DNA from 2 places in the Streptomyces sp. NPDC054883 genome. Region 1 is predicted to be linked to the other one. Evidence: riboswitches for the same ligand, from Rfam matches in the RefSeq annotation. Region 1 holds a riboswitch; the other holds the start of a gene.
What was found. A riboswitch is a leader RNA that binds a small molecule or an ion and turns the genes downstream of it on or off. The one in region 1 is predicted to bind S-adenosylmethionine.
Positions count from the first base shown of each region.

Region 2: another riboswitch for S-adenosylmethionine. It lies ahead of thrC (threonine synthase); the one in region 1 lies ahead of ACWGH1_RS19185 (aminotransferase class V-fold PLP-dependent enzyme).

Region 1 covers NZ_JBSGYT010000024.1:53,488-57,894, reverse strand. Annotated here, with positions in the region: gene ACWGH1_RS19185 (aminotransferase class V-fold PLP-dependent enzyme) at 508-1,887, opposite strand; SAM riboswitch class IV at 2,103-2,219, opposite strand; gene trpD (anthranilate phosphoribosyltransferase) at 2,365-3,429, opposite strand; gene qcrB (cytochrome bc1 complex cytochrome b subunit) at 3,606-4,407, opposite strand, start outside.
Region 2 covers NZ_JBSGYT010000011.1:1,103-5,509, reverse strand. Annotated here, with positions in the region: gene ACWGH1_RS10880 (cold-shock protein) at 285-491, opposite strand; gene ACWGH1_RS10875 (ubiquitin-like small modifier protein 1) at 903-1,181, opposite strand; gene thrC (threonine synthase) at 1,224-2,498, opposite strand; SAM riboswitch class I at 2,516-2,673, opposite strand; gene ACWGH1_RS10865 (glucosyl-3-phosphoglycerate synthase) at 2,859-3,836, shown strand; gene ACWGH1_RS10860 (alpha,alpha-trehalose-phosphate synthase (UDP-forming)) at 3,898-4,407, shown strand, end outside.

The sequences.
Region 1 (4,407 bases):
TCGGCTCCCGGGTGGCCGACGAGGTTCTCCGCCGGGCCGCGGTCCTGCCGGCAGACGTACCCGGCCGTCGCCGTACGGCACGGGACCTTCGCCCGGTCGCAGGCGTGCCGGCAGACGTACCCGGCGCCCGGGCCGTCGGCGCACAGCACGGGACCTCCCCCCGACCGCGGGCCCGCCGGTGGACGCCCCCGGCCGTCGCCGTACGGGACGTCGGCGGGCGCCGATCAGCCGGCCCCGTCCGGCAGTGCCGGTCCGCGCTCCGCAGAACGACCCGGCGCGTTGCGCCAGTCGCGCTCCTGGCAGCGGTCGGGCACCGGGCCCGCGGTCCACGTTCCCCGGCGCGAGCCCGCCGTCGAACCACCACCCCGCCGCCGGACGGAGTCCGGCGCAGCGGCGCGAAGCCGGGGAAGCGCCCCCGGCGCTGAGCCGCGCGAGCGGCGCGTCGAAAAGAGGAGCGCCCCCGGCGCTGAGCCGCGCGAGGGGCGCGTCGAGGAAAGGCCGGGCGCGTCAGGAAACCGGCACGCAGCGGCCTTCCTCCGTGCGGTACTGCCACTTCGCGCCGTCCGCGACCAGCTCCCGCACCGCGCGGACGAAGCGCTCCACGTGCTCGTCCGGGGTGCCCCCGCCGAAGCTGACGCGGATCGCGTTGAGCGACCTCTCCCCCGGCGCCGCCTCCGGCGCCCCGCATTCGCCCTGGGCCTGCGGCTCGCTGCCCAGCAGCGTGCGCACCAGCGGGTGGGCGCAGAACAGGCCGTCGCGGACTCCGATGCCGTACTCGGCGGACAGCGCGGCGGCGAAGTGGGAGCTGTTCCAGCCCTCCACCACGAACGAGATCACCCCGACCCGCGGGGCCTCGTCCCCGAACAGGGAGAGGACCCGGACCTCGGGGACCGCTGCCAGGCCCTCGCGGACCTTCGCGATCAGCTGCCGTTCCCGCGCGACCAGGCCCTCGAAGCCCGCCTCCGTCAGCGCCCGGCAGGCGGAGGCGATGGAGTAGACGCCGATGACGTTCGGGGAGCCGGCCTCGTGCCGGGCGGCCGTGGTGTGCCACTCGACGTCCACGCCCCCGTCCTCGCGCCGGGCCACCTTCCGCGACGCGCCGCCGCCGGCCAGGTACGGCTGCGCCTCCTGGAGCCAGTCGGCCCGTCCCGCCAGCACGCCCGAGCCGAACGGCGCGTACAGCTTGTGCCCGGAGAAGGCGACCCAGTCCACGTCCAGCTCCCGCACCGAGACGGGGTGGTGCGGCGCCAGCTGGGCGGCGTCCAGCACGATCCGCGCGCCGTGGGCGTGCGCCGCGGCGGCGAGTTCCTTCACCGGCCACAGCTCACCGGTGACGTTGGACGCGCCCGTGACGCACACCAGCGCCGGCCCGTACGGCTCCCGTCCGGCCAGCGCCCGCTCCAGGCCGGCGACGGCCTCGTCCGGGGTGCGCGGCGCGTTGAGGTACGTGACCCGCGCGTCGCCCCACGGCAGCAGCGAGGCGTGGTGCTCGGTCTCGAAGACGAAGACCTGGCAGCCGGCCGGGAGCGCGGCGGCGAGCAGGTTGAGCGAGTCGGTCGTGGACCGGGTGAAGACCACCTGATCGGCGGGGCGGCAGTCCAGGAACTCCGCGACCGTGGCCCGGCTCTGCTCGAACAGGTCGGTGGACAGCTGCGAGAGGTATCCGGCGCCGCGGTGCACGCTGCCGTAGTACGGGGCGTACGCGGCCACGTCGTCCCACACCCGCTGCAGCGCCGGCGCACTGGCCGCGTAGTCGAGGGCCGCGTAGCTGACCTCGCCGCCGGTCACGAGCGGGACGGTGACGTCCCGGCCGAGCACGGGCAGCGGCTCGGCACACCCGGTGCGGTCGGCGGAGTGATCGGCGGTGGCGTTCAGGGATGCGGACATGGCGGTATCTCCCGGCAGGCAGGGCGGAATGGCTTCGGTGTCTGCCCGTACGCGGGTACGGCTCGGCGGCCGTCCGGGGCACGGGGGTGTCTCGGGGTTCCGGGTACGCGGAAGCGACCCTGTTACCGAGGGGTGAAGAAGGGGCGCAGACGCCCTATCGCATTCGCTTGCTCACGGAAAACGCTCCTCGAGGACCAGGATCCCTGGTGTCGAGGGATCCGCGCTTGCCGTAGACCTCACTGCCTACGGCCTGGTCATCACCCGGGGCACCCCGCCACGGAAGGAGGGTTGCCGGACAGCGAGCCGGGGCCAAAACGCTGTCACTCGTGACCTGGTCAGCATCCTGCCACAAGATCCCGCACGTGCAAGACCCCGGTCCGCATGCTGGACCGGGGTCACCCCTTTCACGCCGTTCTCGCACCGCCCGGCCGGGGCCTACCCGTTGCTCGCCGGGGCCTACCCGTTGCTCGCCGGGGCCTACGCGTTGCTCGCCGCCACCCAGCGCTCCAGCGCCGCCCGGGCCGCGCCCGAGTCGACGGCCTCGGCCGCACGGGCGATGCCCGCCGCGAGCTGCTCCTCCAGAGAGCCCGTACCCGGATCCAGCGCCACGAGGGCGGCGGCCGAGTTCAGCAGCACCGCGTCCCGCACCGGACCGGTCTCGCCGGCCAGCAGCCGGCGCGCCACGTCGGCGTTGTACGAGGCGTCCTCGCCCCGCAGCGCCGACACGTCCACGAGGTCGATGCCTACGTCGCGCGGGTCGAAGGGCAGCTCCGTCACCGCGCCGTCGCGCACCCACCACACCCTGGACGTGGCCGTCGTCGTCAGCTCGTCGAGGCCGTCGTCACCGCGGAAGACCAGGGCGGAGGAGCCGCGTTCGGCGAGCACGCCCGCCACGATGGGGGCCACCCGGGCGTCGGCCACGCCGGTCGCCTGGGCCCGGACCCGCGCCGGATTGGTGAGCGGGCCCAGGAAGTTGAAGGTGGTCCGGATGCCCAGCTCCTTGCGGGCCGCCGCGACGTGCCGCAGCGCGGGGTGGAACTTCACCGCGAAGCAGAACGTGACGCCGGCCTGCTCGGCCACCTCCACCACCCGCGCCGGGGTGAGGTCGAGGTTGACGCCGAGCTTCTCCAGGACGTCGGAGGCCCCGCTGGCGGAGGAGGCGGCCCGGTTGCCGTGCTTGACCACCTTGGCGCCCGTTCCGGCCACCACGATCGCGGACATCGTGGAGATGTTCACCGTTTTGGCCCCGTCGCCGCCGGTGCCGACGATGTCCACCGTCCGGCCCGGCACCTCGATCAGGTTGGCGTGTTCGTACATGGCCCGCACCAGGCCGTTGATCTCCGCGACGGTCTCGCCCTTGGCCCGCAGCGCGACCGCGAAACCGGCGATCTGGGCATCGGTGGCTTCCCCGCGCATGATCCGGTCCATGGCCCAGGCCGTGTCGTCGCTGCTCAGGTCCCGGCCGGTCAGCAGGGCGTCGAGGACGCCCGGCCACCCGCGGGCCGCCACGCTGTCGCCGCCTGCCGGGGTCGCAACGTTCATGGTCCGCTCCTGCGCTAGTGGGCCGCCCCGTACTCGCCGCCCACGTCGAATGGGAAGGCCCTCAGCCTATCCAGCCGGGGCGGACGGCAAAGAGCCCCGTCCAGACCCTGGACGGGGCTCTCGCCGTGGCGACACCAGGATTGACCGGAATCAATCCCTCAAGCGGTCATGCGGGATCAGTGGTGGCCGTGGCCGCTCTGGATCTCCTTGTACTCCTCCACCGTGGGCTTCGGAATCTGGTTGTTCTCCGCGTAGAAGCCCTTGCTCAGCTTCGCGCGGAGCTTCTCCGTGGCCTTGGGCTTGCGCTCCACGCCGTTCTCGTCGACCGTCGGGCCGAGTTCGATCGGCTGGTACTGCTCGTGCGAGGTGAGCGTGTGCAGCTTGGCCTGCGGGAGCGGCTCGTGGACCTCGACGAACTCACCGTGCGGCAGACGCTTGATGATGCCGGTCTCGCGACCGTGCAGCACCTTGTCGTGGTCCCGGCGCTGGAGGCCGAGGCAGATCCGCTTGGCGACGATGAAGGCGAGGACCGGGACGACGAAGAAGCCGATCCGGACGAACCACGTGATGTTGTTGATCGAGAGGTGGAAGTACTGCGCGAACATGTCGTTTCCACCGCCGATCAGCAGGACGATGTACTCCGCGATCCAGGCGACACCGAAGGCCGTACGGGTCGGGACGTTGCGCGGGCGGTCCAGCAGGTGGTGCTCACGCTTGTCCCCGGTGACCCAGGACTCGATGAACGGCCAGACGGCGATCGCGCCGAGCACCAGCGGGAAGAGCAGCAGCGGGATGAACACGCCCAGGACGAGGGTGTGGCCCCACAGGTTGATCTCCCAGCCCGGCATGGCACGGACCAGGCCTTCCGGCATACCCATGTACCAGTCGGGCTGCGCGCCGGTGGACACGTGGTCCGGGCGGTACGGGCCGAGCGCCCAGATCGGGTTGATCGAGGCGAGCGCCGCGATGGCCGCGATG
Region 2 (4,407 bases), on a different contig from region 1:
CCGCGCCCGCGCCCGCGACGGACGGCCGACGAGCCCGACGGTTCCTTCCCGCCGGACCCTTGGGCCTCACCGACCCGGTCCTCGTTTTAGTAGCACTCTCACCTGGAGAGTGCTAACGCCAATGATTAGCACTCGACCCCGTCGAGTGCAAGCGGCTTCGGGCAACGCCGGGCGAAGTCCCCGGCCGGGACGCACGTGGGGCCCACGTCCCGTGTCCGGGATGTGGGCCCCACGTGCGTGTGTGGTCCTTGAGACCTGTTGCGTCGGTGGTCGATCGCGCCGGGTCAGCCGAGTGCGAGCTTGACCATGTCCGCCTGAGGACCCTTCTGGCCCTGCGAGATCTCGAACTCGACCCGCTGACCCTCTTCAAGGGTGCGGTACCCGTCCATCTGGATGGCGCTGTAGTGGACGAACACATCCGCACCACCGTCGACCGCGATGAAGCCGTAGCCCTTCTCCGCGTTGAACCACTTGACGGTGCCCTGAGCCATGCCTAACTCCCCTATTACTGGCCCTTGCGCAGGACCGCACTTCGCGGACCCGGGTCAGAACTTGCGCCGGAACGCCTCGACCGCGGCTGAATGTATCCGCACCGGTGCTGTCTGCAACAGGTCAATCCGACGAGAATTCCGGACAAGAAGGAATATGGAAATCACGTGAAATTTAGGCATATTCCCGGGCAACTCGGGCCCGACATCCGGCATCAAAGGCCCATACCAGGCGTGCATGTTGACTCAATGTCAACCATCCGGCGGCCCGCTCATATGCGGCGGGCAAGAACAACGGAGGGGACTTCCCAAACTCTACCGCGCCCAACCAACCAGAATTGCCCCCTCCGCTTTTACCGGAGGGGGCAATTCAGGTGTGACTCCGCTGGGAAGGCGGGCGTGGGCAGCCGGGCGTCAGCAGCCGCCGGCCACGGCGGGGATGATCGAGACCCCCGCGCCGTCCGGCGTCGCCGTCTGCAGGCCGCCCTCGAAGCGCACGTCGTCGTCGTTGACGTAGACGTTCACGAACCGGCGCAGCTTGCCCTGGTCGTCCAGGACGCGGGCCGCGATGCCCGGGTGGTTCTTCTCCAGGGACTCGATGACCTCGGAGAGGGTCGTGCCCTCGGCGGAGACCTCGGCCTTGCCACCGGTGTAGGTGCGCAGGATGGTGGGGATGCGGACGTTGACGCTCATGGCGCTATTGCCTTTCCGGGAACAGGAGGGGTGGATCGGGCCTCAGGCCAGGCCGGCGGCGCGGAACGCGTCCAGGCTGGGACGGATGGTGGCGGTCTGGCCGCTGTCCGAGGCCACCGCCTCCAGGGTCTTGAGACCGTCGCCGGTGTTGAGGACGACCGTGGTCAGCGAGGGGTCGAGCTGCCCGTTCTCGATGAGCTTCTTCGTCACGCCGACGGTCACGCCGCCCGCGGTCTCGGCGAAGATGCCCTCGGCCCGCGCGAGGATCTTGATGGCCTCGACCACCTGCTCGTCGTTTACGTCCTCGACGTAACCGCCGGTGCGCCGGGCGATGTCCAGGACGTACGGACCGTCCGCCGGGTTGCCGATCGCCAGGGACTTGGCGATCGTGTTCGGCTTCTGCGGGCGCACCACCTCGTGTCCCGCCTTGAAGGCGGTCGACACGGGCGAGCAGCCCTCGGCCTGCGCGCCGAAGATCTTGTACGGCTTGTCCTCGACCAGCCCGAGCTTGATCAGCTCCTGGAGCCCCTTGTCGATCTTCGTCAGCTGCGAGCCGGACGCGATGGGGATCACGATCTGGTCCGGCAGCTGCCAGCCGAGCTGCTCGCAGATCTCGTACGCCAGCGTCTTGGAACCCTCGCCGTAGTACGGGCGCAGGTTGACGTTGACGAAGCCCCAGCCCTCGCCCAGCGGGTCGCCGATGAGCTCGGAGCAGAAGCGGTTGACGTCGTCGTAGTTGCCCTCGATGCCGACGAGGTCGCCGCCGTAGACACCGGCCATGACGACCTTGCCCTGTTCCAGGTCGTGCGGGATGAACACGCAGGAGCGGAAGCCGGCCCGGGCGGCCGCGGCGCCGACGGCGCCGGCCAGGTTGCCCGTGGAGGAGCAGGAGAGGGTGGTGTAGCCGAACGCGCGGGCGGCCTCGACGGCGATGGCCACGACGCGGTCCTTGAAGGAGTGCGTCGGGTTGCCGGAGTCGTCCTTGACGTAGAGCTTGCCGGTGACGCCCAGCTCCTTGGCCAGGTTGGCCGCGTCCACCAGCTTGGTGAAGCCCGGGTTGAGGCTCGGCTTGGAGGCCACGTCCGCGGGGACGGGCAGCAGCGGGGCGTAGCGCCAGATGTTGTCCGGCCCGGCCTCGATCGCGGCGCGCAGGGCCTCGGGGTCGCCGGTCGGGAGGTCGTAGGCGACTTCCAGAGGTCCGAAACACTCGACGCACGCGAAGATGGGTCCGAGCTCGAAGCGGGTACCGCACTCGCGACAGGAAAGGCCGGTGGCGGGTCCGAGATCAACAGAGGTGGCGACAGTCTGTGCAGCCATGATGGCGAGGCCCTTTCTCCTCATCTTCCCCATGGCGCACTTCGCCATGAGACGGAATTGGCACCTTCCCTAGCCGGGGACCTCGCGGGGGTGCGTCGAAAACGCATCGCGAGAACCGACTGGAGGGTTGCCGGGGCTTCAACGGGCCGTGTCCCTCTGCCCCTCTGGATGAGCGGTATGGCACCGGGCCGCGCGCTCTATGGCGCTCCCGGGCATTTGTGCGCGAGGACCCCGGCATGCCGTGGTCCTTCGCGTTGTTCAAGACTGTAACCGAAGGGGCGGCCGGTTGAGACAGCCGTCCGAACCGCGAGATGGATCACAAACCGGTCCAAACAAGCGACGATGCAGGGAGTACCGAGGGTGCTGGAAGAGGTGGAGCGCTGGCTGGCAGACCGCTCCTGGTCCGCCGCCGACCGGCCGCTCGACCGGCTGCTCGACCGCAAGCGCGCGTCGGGCGCCACGGTCAGCGTGGTGCTGCCCGCGCTCGACGAGGAGGCCACGGTCGGCGCCATAGTCGAGGTGATCCGCCGCGACCTGATCGAGGGGCTGCCGCTCCCCCTGGTGGACGAGCTGGTGGTGGTCGACTCCGGGTCGAGCGACCGTACGGCCGAGGTGGCCGCGAAGGCCGGGGCGCGGGTGGTGCACCGCGACGCGGTGCTGCCGCGGCTCCCGGCGGTGCCCGGCAAGGGCGAGGTGCTGTGGCGCTCGCTGCTCGCCACCACCGGGGACATCGTCTGCTTCGTGGACGCCGACCTGCGGGACTTCTCGTCCGCCTTCGTCTCCGGCATCGTCGGCCCGCTGCTGACCGAACCGGACGTGCAGTTCGTCAAGGCGATGTACGACCGGCCGCTCGGCGACGCGCCGGGGCAGGGCGGCCGCGTCACGGAACTGGTGGCCCGGCCCCTGCTGAACCTGCACTGGCCGCAGCTGGCCGGCTTCGTCCAGCCGCTGGGCGGCGAGTACGCCGTACGGCGCTCCCTGCTGGAACGTCTCCCCTTCCCCGTCGGCTACGGCGTGGAGCTGGGCCTGCTGGTCGACGCGCTGCACACGGTCGGGCTGGACGCACTGGCCCAGGTGGACGTCGGCGTACGGCTGCACCGCCACCAGGACGGGCAGGCACTCGGCCGGATGGCCGCGGCGATCTACCGCACGGCGCAGCTGCGGCTCTCGCGCGGGCACTCCCCCGGCTACCGCTGGGGGTACCCCCCGGTACGCCCCGCCCTGACCCAGTTCGAGCGGGGCCCGGACGGCTTCGTGGCGCGCACGCACGCCGTGGACACCGAGGAACGGCCGCCGATGCTGGAGGTCGAGGAGTACGCGGTCCGCCGCGTGGCGTGATGCGGCGTGGCGTGACGCCGCGGCGGGTTTGAGGCGCCTGCGGCGGGGTTAGGTTCGCGGCATGGCTTCCCAGGTACTCGTCGCCGCGAACCGCGGCCCCCTTTCGTACGCCCACGCCCCCGACGGCACCCTCAGCGCCCGGCGCGGCGGCGGCGGTCTCGTCTCCGGCCTCTCCGCGGCGCTCGCGGAGCAGCCGGACGCGGTGTGGATCTGCGCCGCGCTGTCGGAGGGTGACCGGGAAGCGGTGCGGAGGGGGGTTTCCGAGCCCGGCGTCCGGATGCTGGACATCGATCCCGCGGTGTACGACGCCGCGTACAACGGCATCGCGAACTCGGTGCTCTGGTTCACCCACCACCACCTGTACGACATCCCGCGCGAGCCGGTCTTCGACGCGGAGTTCCGGCGGCGCTGGGACGCGTACCTCCTGTACAACCGGGCCTTCGCGGACGCGCTGGCGGCGGAGGCCGGCGAGGGCGCGGCGGTGCTCGTCCAGGACTACCAGCTGGCGCTGGTGCCGGGCATGCTGCGCGTGCTGCGGCCCGACCTGCGGATCGCGCACTTCACGCACACC